Regions from separate parts of the Streptomyces sp. NPDC041068 genome, predicted to be linked through region 2. Evidence: predicted binding sites of a transcription regulator. Region 2 holds the regulator's gene; the other holds the start of a gene.
The links. The regulator HrcA, encoded in region 2, represses chaperone genes, less so after heat shock. The targets are predictions, from matches to a motif close to TTNGCACTCNGNNNNNCNGAGTGCNAA.
Positions count from the first base shown of each region.

Region 1: groL (chaperonin GroEL) is a predicted target of HrcA. The motif match lies at 3,336-3,362, and genes of this name have one in related genera.

Region 1 is NZ_JBEZCG010000024.1:100,473-106,876, forward strand. Features, by position in the region: gene AB0B50_RS39510 (hypothetical protein) at 1-1,523, shown strand, start outside; gene groL (chaperonin GroEL) at 1,580-3,205, opposite strand; gene AB0B50_RS39520 (cold-shock protein) at 3,585-3,788, opposite strand; gene AB0B50_RS39525 (ubiquitin-like small modifier protein 1) at 4,208-4,483, opposite strand; gene thrC (threonine synthase) at 4,597-5,892, opposite strand; SAM riboswitch class I at 5,910-6,058, opposite strand; gene AB0B50_RS39535 (glucosyl-3-phosphoglycerate synthase) at 6,215-6,404, shown strand, end outside.
Region 2 is NZ_JBEZCG010000017.1:136,198-142,601, reverse strand. Features, by position in the region: gene dnaJ (molecular chaperone DnaJ) at 1-1,073, opposite strand, end outside; gene hrcA (heat-inducible transcriptional repressor HrcA) at 1,074-2,090, opposite strand; gene AB0B50_RS33865 (MBL fold metallo-hydrolase) at 2,284-3,021, shown strand; gene AB0B50_RS33860 (DUF3097 domain-containing protein) at 3,056-3,880, shown strand; gene hemW (radical SAM family heme chaperone HemW) at 3,956-5,188, opposite strand; gene AB0B50_RS33850 (SpoIIE family protein phosphatase) at 5,251-6,404, opposite strand, start outside.

The DNA.
Region 1 (6,404 bases), on a different contig from region 2:
ACGGCGAAGCGGTGGCGGAGATCTGCGCCCGCCTCGACGGCATCCCCCTCGCCATCGAGCTGGCCACCGCCCGGCTGCAGGAGATGGACCTGGGCCTGCTCCAACAGCGCCTGCACGCCCGCTTCGAGACGCTCACCGCCCCGCACACCTGGCACGACAAGGGCGAGCCCCGGCACCAGGCCCTGCGCACCACCATCGGCTGGAGCCACCAACTCTGCACCCCGGAAGAGCGGTTGGCCTGGGCCCGCCTCTCCGTCTTCGCCGGCGGCTTCGAGCAGGAGGCGGCCGAGCTGGTGTGCGCCGGAGGACCACTGGGCAGCGACCGGATCGGGGGGCTGCTGTCCACGCTGGTGGACAAGTCTCTCCTGCGATCGACGACGACCCCGCGCGGCCCGCGGTACTCGATGCTCGACACCGTCCGTGAGTACGGCGAGGAGTGGCTGCGCGAACTCGGCGAGGAACAGCGCCTTTCGGAGCGGCACCGGGACTACTACCGCTGGCTGGCCCGCCTGGGCTACCAGGAGTGGTCGGGGCCCCGGCAACTGGACTGGTACCGGCGCACCACGGCGGAGCACGGCAATCTGCGTACGGCGCTCGACGCGTGTCTCACCGATCCGGACCCGCGCCTCGCGCTGGAGATGGCGGGCAACCTGTGGTTCTTCTGGTGCTGCTGCGGCTTCCAGCGCGAGGGCCGCCACTACCTGGACCAGGCCCTCGCCAGGAAACCGGACACCGGGCCCGGCCCGGAGTGGTTCTGCGCGCTGTGGGCCGGCAACCTCCTGGCCTCCATGCAGGGCGACTTCGATGCCGCAGCGGCGTTCGAAGCCGTCAGCACGCCGATGGCGGAGCGGATCGGCGACCCGGCGACGATCGCCGCGGCGCGCTGCGGCACGGGGGCGCGACTGGCGCTCTCCGGCCAGGTGGAACAGGCGCTGGCTCCCTTCGCCGAGGCACTGGGCCCCCCGGACCGCGCCGCCTACGCCGTCAGGTTCCTCGCGATGGGCGGCGTCGCGTTCAGCCACTTCCACAAGGGCGAGTTCGCCCGAGCCGCCGTGGCCGCCGACGCCCTGCGCGAGCAGTGCGAGCAGCGCGGCGAGCTGTGGTCGCGTGGTTATGCCCTCTACTGCCTGTCCCTTGCCGCGCTGGGCAACAGGGATCCGGCAACGGCCGTCCGCCACGCCCGTAAGGCCCTGGCCATCAAGTGGCTGCTGCACGACGCCCTCGGGGCGGCGATGATCCTTGACGCGATGGCGCCGGCCGTGGCCGAGCACGACCCGGAGCAGGCCGCGCTGCTGCTCGGCGTCGCCGACACCCTCTGGCGCTTCACCGGCCGCGCGCAGTTCGGCGCTCCGGAACTCGTCGCGGCCCGGCGGGCCTGCGAGCGCCGGATCCACGACGCCATCGGTGGCGCGGCGTACGAAGCCGCCTACCGAAAGGGCCTGGAGAGCAGCTCCGACGACGGCATCACCTACGCCCTGGAAGAAGGGCCCCGCGCAACGCCCGAGGGCGGCACCCCTACCTGAAGCAGGGGTGCCGCCCTCGGTTCGCGTGAAGCGATGAACCGCCGATCCGCGAGGGATCAGAAGTCCATGTCACCGCCCGGCATGCCGCCCGGAGCGGCGCCGGCGGCGGCCTTCTCCGGCTTGTCGGCGATGACGGCCTCGGTGGTGAGGAACAGCGCGGCGATGGAGGCGGCGTTCTGCAGGGCAGAGCGCGTCACCTTCGCCGGGTCGAGGATGCCCTCGGCGATCATGTCGACGTACTCACCGGAGGCGGCGTTCAGGCCGTGGCCGACGGTCAGGTTGCGCACCTTCTCGACGACGACACCACCCTCCAGGCCGGCGTTGACGGCGATCTGCTTCAGCGGGGCCTCCAGGGCCAGCTTCACAGCGGCGGCACCGGTGGCCTCGTCGCCCTCGAGCTCCAGCTTCTCGAACACCTGGGAGGCCTGCAGCAGGGCCACGCCACCACCGGCGACGATGCCCTCCTCGACGGCCGCCTTCGCGTTGCGAACGGCGTCCTCGATGCGGTGCTTGCGCTCCTTGAGCTCGACCTCGGTCGCGGCACCGGCCTTGATGACCGCAACACCGCCGGCGAGCTTCGCCAGGCGCTCCTGCAGCTTCTCGCGGTCGTAGTCGCTGTCCGAGTTCTCGATCTCGGCGCGGATCTGGTTCACGCGGCCCTGGACCTGGTCGCTGTCACCGGCGCCGTCGACGATGGTCGTCTCGTCCTTGGTGATGACGACCTTGCGGGCGCGGCCGAGCAGGTCGAGACCGGCGTTCTCCAGCTTGAGGCCGACCTCCTCGGAGATGACGGTGCCACCGGTGAGGATGGCGATGTCGCCGAGCATGGCCTTGCGGCGGTCACCGAAGCCCGGGGCCTTGACGGCGACGGACTTGAAGGTGCCACGGATCTTGTTGACGACGAGCGTGGACAGCGCCTCGCCCTCGACGTCCTCCGCGATGATCAGCAGCGGCTTGCCCGACTGCATGACCTTCTCCAGCAGCGGAAGGAGGTCCTTCACGTTGGAGATCTTGGAGTTGACGATCAGGATGTACGGGTCGTCGAGCGACGCCTCCATACGCTCCATGTCGGTGGCGAAGTACGCCGAGATGTAGCCCTTGTCGAAGCGCATGCCCTCGGTGAGCTCCAGCTCCAGACCGAAGGTCTGGGACTCCTCGACGGTGATGACGCCTTCCTTGCCGACCTTGTCCATGGCCTCGGCGATGAGCTCGCCGATCTGGGTGTCGGCGGCGGAGATGGAGGCCGTCGAAGCGATCTGCTCCTTGGTCTCGACATCCTTCGCCTGCTCGAGCAGGGCGCCCGAGACGGCCTCGACGGCCTTCTCGATGCCGCGCTTCAGGGCCATCGGGTTGGCACCGGCGGCCACGTTGCGCAGACCCTCGCGCACCAGGGCCTGGGCCAGGACGGTCGCGGTCGTCGTGCCGTCACCGGCGACGTCGTCCGTCTTCTTCGCGACCTCCTTGACCAGCTCGGCGCCGATCTTCTCGTACGGGTCCTCGAGCTCGATCTCCTTGGCGATGGAGACACCATCGTTGGTGATCGTGGGGGCGCCCCACTTCTTCTCGAGGACGACGTTGCGACCCTTGGGGCCCAGGGTCACCTTGACGGCGTCGGCGAGCTGGTTCATGCCGCGCTCGAGGCCGCGCCGTGCCTCCTCGTCGAACGCGATGATCTTGGCCATGTGAAGTGGTCCTCCCGGACGGGGTGGAAACGCAAAAACGGATCGTGCTGGCGCCCGCGACGGACGGCCTGCATCCCTTGTGGTTCCTTGCCCCACCCGGTCTGCGGACCTCACCGACCCGATCCAAGTTCTGTCACTCTCACTCGTAGAGTGCTAAGCCCAATGATTAGCACTCGACCCCTGTGAGTGCAAGATGCGCCTGCGAAGCAGGCTCCTTGAGGGGTGGCGGTCGGGCGACGGGTGGGCGCAAGCGCCTCTTACGGATCTCGGACAGCCACAGGACTGCCCACGCGGGCGCCCCGGCACACACGAGGGGCCCGTACCCCTGATGGGATACGGGCCCCTCGCTGTGCTTGCGTCGGTGGCCGATCGCGCCGAGCTAGACGGCGAGCTTGACCATGTCCGCCTGCGGACCCTTCTGGCCCTGCGAGATCTCGAACTCGACTCGCTGACCTTCTTCCAGGGTGCGGTAGCCGTCCATCTGGATCGCGCTGTAGTGGACGAAAACATCCGCACCACCGTCGACCGCGATGAAGCCGTACCCCTTCTCCGCGTTGAACCACTTGACGGTGCCCTGAGCCATGCCTAACTCCCCTATTACTGGCCCTTGCACAGGACCGCACTTCGCGGACCCGGGTCAGACCTCACCCCCCATTGGTTGGGGGTGTGCGCCGGAACGCGTCGACCGCCGCTGAATGTATCTGTCCAACTGCCGTCTGCAACAGGTCAATCGGACGAGAATTCTGGGCACGACCGATCGGGAAAATGCGGAGATTCTGCCAGAATTCAGGGCAAGTCGGGCCCGGCAAATGCCACGTAAGGCTCAAATGGGCAGCACTGTTTGGCTACTTCTTGTCGACTCCAGGCCGACTTCATATATGCGCTCGGCACTAACGGCGAAGCACGCTTCCCAACTGTACCGCGCTCAACCATGCAGAATTGCCCCCTCCGTTTCTCTCGCGGAGGGGGCAATTCAGATAACGCAGGGTACTTGCGAAAAGATCAGCCGCCGGCGACGGCGGGAATGATCGAGACGCCCGCGCCGTCCGGCGTCGCGGTCTCCAGACCCTGCTCGAAGCGGACGTCGTCGTCGTTCACGTACACGTTCACGAAGCGGCGCAGCTTGCCCTGGTCGTCCAGGACGCGGGCCGCGATGCCGGTGTGGTTCTTCTCCAGATCGGCGATGACCTCACCGAGGGTGGCCCCCTCGGCGGCGACCTCGGCCTGACCGCCGGTGTAGGTGCGAAGGATGGTGGGGATGCGGACGTTGACGCTCATGGGGTTCACCTCAAAGTACGGGGCGGGAGTGTGCCCCTGAAAGGGGCGCGGGGAACTGCGCGACCAGCCACGACGGTCCCGCAGTCGGGAGAAGGGGTCAGGCCCTACGGCGACTAGCCGGCGAGCCCCGCGGAGCGGAACGCCTCAAGGCTCGGCTTGATCGTGGCGGTGGCCTGCGACGTCTCGGCAACGGCGTCGAGGGTCTTGAGACCGTCCCCCGTGTTCAGCACGACCGTGGTGCGGGACGGGTCGATGAGACCGGCCTCGACCAGCTTCTTCGTGACGCCCACCGTCACACCGCCGGCAGTCTCCGCGAAGATCCCCTCGGTCCGCGCAAGGAGCTTGATGGCATCGACGACCTGCTCGTCGTTCACGTCCTCCACCGCGCCGCCGGTGCGACGGGCGATGTCCAGGACGTACGGACCGTCGGCCGGGTTGCCGATCGCCAGCGACTTGGCGATGGTGTTCGGCTTCTGGGGGCGCACGACGTCGTGGCCCGCCTTGAACGCCGCGGACACCGGCGAGCAGCCCTCGGCCTGCGCACCGAAGATCTTGTACGGCTTGTCCTCGACGAGGCCGAGCGCGATGAGCTCCTTCAGCCCCTTGTCGATCTTCGTGAGCTGCGAGCCCGAGGCGATCGGGATGACCAGCTGGTCGGGGAGGACCCACCCCAGCTGCTCGCAGATCTCGTACGCGAGGGTCTTGGAGCCCTCGCCGTAGTACGGCCGGAGGTTCACGTTGACGAAGCCCCAGCCCTCGCCCAGCGGGTCGCCGATGAGCTCGGAGCAGAAGCGGTTCACGTCGTCGTAGTTGCCCTCGATGCCGACGAGCTCGCCGCCGTAGACCGCGGCCATGACGACCTTGCCCTGCTCCAGGTCGTGCGGGATGAACACGCAGGACCGGAAGCCCGCGCGGGCGGCGGCGGCGCCCACGGCACCGGCGAGGTTGCCGGTGGAGGAGCAGGACAGGGTGGTGAAGCCGAAGGCGCGCGCGGCCTCCAGGGCCTGCGCCACGACGCGGTCCTTGAAGGAGTGCGTGGGGTTGCCGGAGTCGTCCTTGACGAACAACTTGCCCTGCTCGACGCCGAGTTCACGGGCGAGGTTGTCGGCCTTGACGAGCTTGGTCCAGCCGGGGTTGAGGTTCGGCTTGTCGGCCACGTCGGCGGGGACGGGGAGCAGCGGGGCGTAGCGCCAGATGTTGGCGGGGCCCGCCTCGATCCGCTTGCGCAGGGCCTCCGGGTCGCCGAGGGGCAGGTCGTACGCGACTTCGAGGGGGCCGAAACACTCGGCACAGGCGAAGACCGGTCCGAGCGGGAACTTGGTGCCGCACTCCCGGCAGGAGAGGCCCGAGGCGGGACCGAGGTCTACGGGGGTGGTGGTGCTTTCGGTGGCGACAGTCTGCACAGCCATGGAGGCGAGGCCCTTTCTCCTCATCTTCCTCGCGACGCATCTCGCCGCGAGACGGATTTGGCACCTTCCCTAGCCGGGAGCCTCGCGGCGCAGAAACGCGACGAGACCGGCTGGAGGGTTGCCGGGGCTTCAACGGGCCGTATCCCTCTGCCCCTCTGGATGAGCGGTATTCGATTGTGGGTTTCAGTTGTTGACCTGGAACGCGGCGGCGACCCCAACATGCGATGGTCACCGGCGTTGTTCAAGACTGTAACCGAAGCCCTGGACCCTTGAGATAGTCGTCCGAACCGCGAGATGGATCACATACGGGAGGACCCTGACCGTGCTGGAAGAGGTCGAGCGCTGGCTGAGCAGGCGTTCCTGGTCCGTCACCGACCGTCCACTGGAGCGCCTCGTCGCCGCCAAGCGCGCGTCGGGCACCTCGGTGAGCGTCGTGCTGCCCGCGCTGGACGAGGAGGAGACGGTCGGCGAGATCGTGGCCGAGATCCGCCGTGAGCTGATGGAGAAGACCT
Region 2 (6,404 bases):
GTGGGCCGCTCCTCGCCCCGCATCTTCGCCAGCTCCCGCAGCACCCGCTCCTGCTCGGGGTCGAGCTTCGTCGGCGTGAGGACCTCGACGTGCACGATGAGGTCACCGCGCCCGCCGCCCCGCAGATGCGTGACACCGCGGCCGTGCAGCGGGATCGACTGCCCGGACTGGGTCCCCGGGCGGATGTCGACCTCCTCCATGCCGTCGAGCGTCTTCAGCGGCACCTTCGTGCCGAGCGCGGCCGCCGTCATCGGGATGGTGACGGTGCAGTGCAGATCGTCGCCGCGCCGCTGGAAGACCTCGTGCGGCAGCTCGTGGATCTCCACGTACAGGTCGCCGGCGGGGCCGCCGCCGGGGCCGACCTCGCCCTCGCCCGCGAGCTGGATCCGCGTGCCGTTGTCGACACCGGCGGGGATCTTCACGGTCAGCGTCCGGCGCGACCGGATGCGGCCGTCACCGGCGCACTCCGGGCACGGCGTCGGCACGACGGTGCCGAAGCCCTGACACTGCGGACACGGCCGCGACGTCATGACCTGCCCCAGGAAGGACCGCGTGACCTGCGACACCTCACCGCGACCGCGGCACATGTCACAGGTCTGGGCGGAGGTACCGGGCGCGGCACCCTCACCACTGCAGGTCGTACACACCACTGCGGTGTCGACCTGGATGTCCTTGGTGGTCCCGAAGGCGGCCTCTTCGAGGTCGATCTCCAGACGGATCATGGCGTCCTGGCCCCGGCGCGTGCGCGACCGCGGCCCCCGCTGCGACGCCGTCCCGAAGAACGCGTCCATGATGTCGGAGAAGTTGCCGAAGCCACCGGCGCCGAAGCCGCCCGCGCCTTGGCCGCCGCCCGCCTGGGACAGGGGGTCGCCGCCGAGGTCGTAGACCTGCTTCTTCTGCGGGTCCGACAACACCTCGTACGCGGCGTTGATCTCCTTGAAGCGCTCCTGAGTCTTCGGATCCGGATTCACATCCGGGTGAAGCTCACGCGCCAGCCTCCGGAAGGCCTTCTTGATCTCGTCCTGGGAAGCGTCGCGGCGCACGCCTAGTACGGCGTAGTAGTCCGTGGCCACTTACGACTCCGCCAGGATCTGTCCGACGTAACGTGCCACTGCGCGTACTGCTCCCATCGTTCCCGGATAGTCCATGCGGGTCGGTCCGACCACGCCTAGTTTGGCGACTGCCTCGCTGCCCGAACCGTAGCCGACCGAGACCACGGACGTGGAGCTGAGGCCCTCATGGGCGTTCTCATGACCGATCCGTACGGTCATGCCCGAATCCGTAGCCTCCCCAAGCAACTTGAGGAGCACGACCTGCTCCTCAAGGGCTTCGAGAACGGGCCGGATGGTGAGGGGAAAGTCATGTCCGAAGCGGGTGAGATTGGCGGTGCCGCCGATCATCAGCCGCTCCTCAGTCTCCTCGACGAGTGTCTCGAGGAGGGTGGAGAGGACGGTCGCGACGGTGCCGCGATCCTCCGCCTCGAAGGCCTCGGGCAGGTCCTGCACCAGCTGCGGCACGTCCGCGAAGCGGCGGCCCGCGACCCGGCTGTTGAGCCGCGCCCGCAGATCGGCGAGCGAGGCCTCGCCGAACGGTGCGGGACAGTCGATCATGCGCTGCTCGACCCGGCCGGTGTCCGTGATGAGGACGAGCATCAGACGCGCGGGAGCCAGCGAGAGCAACTCCACGTGCCGCACCGTCGACCGCGTGAGCGAGGGGTACTGCACGACGGCGACCTGCCGTGTGAGCTGCGCGAGCAGCCGCACGGTCCGTCCCACGACGTCGTCGAGGTCCACGGCGCCGTCGAGGAAGTTCTGGATGGCGCGACGCTCGGGCGCGGTCATCGGCTTGACGCCGGCGAGCTTGTCGACGAACAGGCGGTACCCCTTGTCCGTCGGGATGCGCCCCGCGCTGGTGTGGGGCTGGGCGATGAACCCTTCCTCCTCCAGCGCCGCCATGTCGTTGCGGACGGTGGCCGGAGAGACCCCGAGGCGGTGCCGCTCGGTGAGCGCCTTGGAGCCTACGGGCTCCTCCGTCCCCACGTAGTCATGGACGATGGCGCGCAGCACTTCGAGCCTGCGTTCACTGAGCATCGCGCACACCTCCAACCGTCTCCGTCGTTCACACCGAGCCCCCGGACCCCCGAGCCCCCGGCCTGGCACTCACCGCAGGGGAGTGCCAGCCTTCCAAAAGGTCAGTGTACGGCCGTGAGGTACGCACGGGGCAAGGCCGGACCCCCTAAGTCATGCCGACGTGTGCCGCAGGAGCTAGCGTCACCGTATGGACGTGGCGCTGGCATGGGAAGCGGCGGGCTGGGAGCGACTCGCACCGCGCGTGGGGAGGTGCCGTCTGCCGGTCTGGGACTGCACGGCGGGGCTCGTCGTCGGCGACGACGCGGCCCTCATGATCGAGGCGGGTTCGAGCCTGGCCGAGGGCGCGGCCCTGCGCACCCGGGCACGCGGGATCCTGGGCGGCGGCCGCCGGGTCACGCACCTCGCCCTCACGCACCCGCACTTCGACCACGTCCTCGGGGCGGCCGCCTTCGCGGGCGTGGAGGTGTACGGCGCCGTGGGCATCGACACGGTCTTCGCCAAGGGCCGCGACGAGCTGCGCGCGGACGCGGTGCGGCACGGCGTTGACGCGGACGCGGCGGCGGAGGCTGCCGACCTCCTGGTCCACCCGCACCATCTGGTGTGCGGGGAGTGGACGCTCGACCTGGGCGGCGGCGTCCAGGTGCTGCTCGCGAACGTGGGCCCCGGGCACTCGGGCCACGACCTGGCGATCCTGGTCCCCGGCACCGACGGCGGGCGGGAGATCGTCTTCTGCGGCGACCTGGTCGAGGAGTCGGGCGAACCGCAGGCGGGCCCGGACGCGGTGCCGAAGCGGTGGCCCGCGGCACTGGACCGGCTCCTGGAGCTGGGCGGCGAGGACGCGCTGTACGTGCCGGGGCACGGCGCGACGGTAAATGCGTCCTTTGTCCGTGAGCAACGCGCCACACTGGCGTCCCGTTTCGGCGTGTCGTAGGACAAGGAACGCCACTCTTCCTATGGTCGGCGGAATGCGCCAGTACTCCGCCGACCTCACGCCGCCCTGGAAGAAGCCGAAGCCGGTCCCCGAGGTGGCGGCGGACGTCGGCCTCGTGGTCGAGGAGCTGAGCACCGGTTTCTGCGGGGCGGTGATCCGCTGCGAGAAGACGGCGCAGGGCCCGACGGTGACGCTGGAGGACCGCTTCGGCAAGCACCGCGTCTTCCCGATGGAGCCGCGGGGCTTCCTCCTGGAGGGCCGCACGGTCACCCTCGTCCGCCCGACCACGACGGCACCGGCTCCCCCGCCCCGCCCCACGCGTACGGCGTCCGGCTCGGTGGCGGTCCCCGGCGCGCGGGCCAGGGTCGCCCGCGCCGGGCGCATCTACGTGGAGGGCCGTCACGACGCCGATCTTGTGGAGCGGGTCTGGGGCGACGACCTGCGCATCGAAGGCGTCGTCGTGGAGTACCTGGAGGGCATCGACGACCTCCCCGCGATCGTCGCGGAGTTCGCGCCGGGCCCCGACGCGCGCCTGGGCGTCCTGGTCGACCACCTGGTCCCCGGCTCCAAGGAGTCCCGCATCGCGGCCGAAGTCACCAGCGCGCACGCCCTGGTGGTCGGCCATCCGTACATCGACGTGTGGGAAGCGGTGAAGCCGTCCTCGGTGGGCATCGCCGCCTGGCCCCGGGTCCCGCGGGGCCAGGACTGGAAGACGGGCGTGTGCAGGGCCCTGGGCTGGCCGGAGAACACGGGCGCGGCCTGGCAGCACATCCTGTCCTCGGTCCACACGTACAAGGACCTGGAGCCGCAACTCCTGGGCCGGGTGGAAGAACTGATCGACTTCGTCACCCTGCCGTAGCCCCTCCGGGCGGGGCCCGCTTCCTTCCTCGGCACCGGGCGGCTCCGGGCTGCGCCCGCCCTCCCCAAGACCCCCTCAGTCCACCAGGTCCCGAACCACCGCATCGGCCAGCAACCGCCCCCGCAACGTCAACACCGCCCGCCCCTCCGCGTACGGCCCGGCCTCCAGCAGGCCTTCGTCCCGCGCCCGCGCAGCCGCCGCGAGCCCCGCCTCCCGCAGCAGCGACAGCGGGCACCCCTCCCGCAACCGCAGCTCCAGCAGAATCCGCTCCACCCGCCGGTCCTCGGCGGACAGCACCTCACGCCCGGCCCCGGGCGACCCGCCACCGGCCAGCGCCCCCGCGTACGCGCCGGGATGCTTCACGTTCCACCACCGCACGCCCCCCACATGGCTGTGCGCCCCCGGCCCGGCCCCCCACCAGTCGGCCCCCCGCCAGTACAGCTCGTTGTGCAGGCACCGCCCGGCCTCGGACGTGGCCCAGTTGGACACCTCGTACCAATCGAACCCCGCACCCCCGAGCACCTCGTCGGCGATGAGATACCGGTCCGCGTGCACGTCGTCGTCGGTCATGGGGACCTCCCCGCGCCGAATCCGCCGCGCCAGCTGCGTCCCCTCCTCCACGATCAGCGCATAGGCGCTGACGTGGTCGGGCCCGGCCCCGATCGCCGCGTCGAGCGAGGCCCGCCAGTCGTCGTCCGTCTCCCCCGGCGTGCCGTAGATCAGGTCGAGGTTCACGTGCTCGAAGCCCGCCGCCCGCGCCTCGGCGACACACGCCTCGGGACGTCCGGGCGTATGCGTACGGTCGAGGATCTTCAGGACATGCTGCTTGGCACTCTGCATGCCGAAGGAGACCCGGTTGAACCCACCGGCCCGCAGCTCGCCCAGATAATCCGCGTCGACGGACTCGGGATTGGCCTCGGTCGTGATCTCCGCGTCGTCCGCGAGCCCGAACTCGTCCCGTACGGCACCCAGCATCCGTACGAGATCCTTCGCGGCCAGCAGCGTGGGCGTCCCGCCCCCGACGAAGACGGTCCGCACGGGCCGCGGGTCGTCGCCCAGGACCTTCCGCGCGAGCCGCACCTCGTCGATCAGGGTGTCGGCGTAGTTGTCACGGGAGGCGAGCACACCGCCGGAGCCGCGCAGCTCGGTCGCCGTGTAGGTGTTGAAGTCGCAGTACCCGCAGCGCGTGGCGCAGTACGGAACGTGCAGGTAGAAGCCGAGGGGGCGGGCGGCCGCGCCGTCCAGGGCGGACGCGGGCAGCGCCCCGTCCTCGGGCATGGGCTCACCATCGGGCAGTGCGGAAGGCATGCCTTCGATTGTCCCGCACGCAAGGAGCCCCCGGATGTCCCGCCCTCAAGGCCGCCTCGCGATCACCGCGCCTGCAACACCAGCAACGCAAGATCGTCGTCCGGCGGCCGCTCCGAGAACTCGTGCACGAGCCGCCGGATCCGCTCCGCCACGAGCCCCGCGTCCAGCCCCGCACACCCGGCAAGGGCACGGGCGAGCCCGTCCCCGTCGTCGAACTGCAGCCGCCCCGAGCGCCGCTCGGTCACCCCGTCCGTGACGCACAGCAGCGTCTCGCCGGCCCGCAGCTCGAAGCTCACGCTCGTGTACGTCTCGTCGTCGACGACGCCCAGCAGCATCTGCGGAGTGGCCGCCTCCCGCACCTCCCCCTCCGGGGACAGCAGGAGCGGCAGTGGATGCCCGGCGCACGCGATGGTGCACCGCACGCCCCCTTCGTACGGAACCAGCTCGCCGTACAGGAGCGAGAGGAAGCGCGATGTGGGCCCGTCCGGCGGGACGCCCTGGCCGCCCGCCACCGCGACGACCGCCGCGGCCGCGTCCGCCGCCTCGGTCGCGTCGTCCAGGAGCAGCTGGTTGAGCCGGTCCAGGACCTCGGCGACCTGGTAGCCCTCGCGGGCGAGCAGCCGCAGCCAGGGCCGGGCGAGGCCGATGACGACCGCCGCCTCGGGGCCCTTGCCCTGGACGTCGCCGAGCGCGAAGCACCAACGGCCCTCGCCCGCCTGAAACACGTCGTAGAAGTCGCCGCCGGGACCGCCCTTGTCCCGTGGCTCGTACACCACGCCGCTGTCCACGCCGGGGATCTGCGCGACCTGGCTGGGCAGCAGCCCGCGCTGGAGGACCTGACTGATGTTGGCCTGGCGCTGATAGCGGCGCGCGGTGCTGATCGCGAGCGCCACGCGGCGGCTGAAGTCCTCGATGAGACCGGTGACTTCGTCGGGGAAGCGCACCAGCCCCGCCCGGCCGATGACGAGCGCGCCGAGCGCACGCCCGCCCGCGGCCAGGCGGTACGCGAGCGCCGTGCCGGACGAGTCGCCCGCCAGCGCCTCGCCGGGCCAGGGGACGGGGAAGGCGCCCGAGCCCGCCGCGTCGGGCAGCCGCGGCGGCTCCTTCTCCAGGACCCGGCGCAGCTCCTCTATCCGGTGCTCACTGGTGTGCCAGACGCGGGCGAGCCGTGCTCCCTGGCCGCCGTCGGTCCCGCGCCCCACCCCTTCGGAGGTGT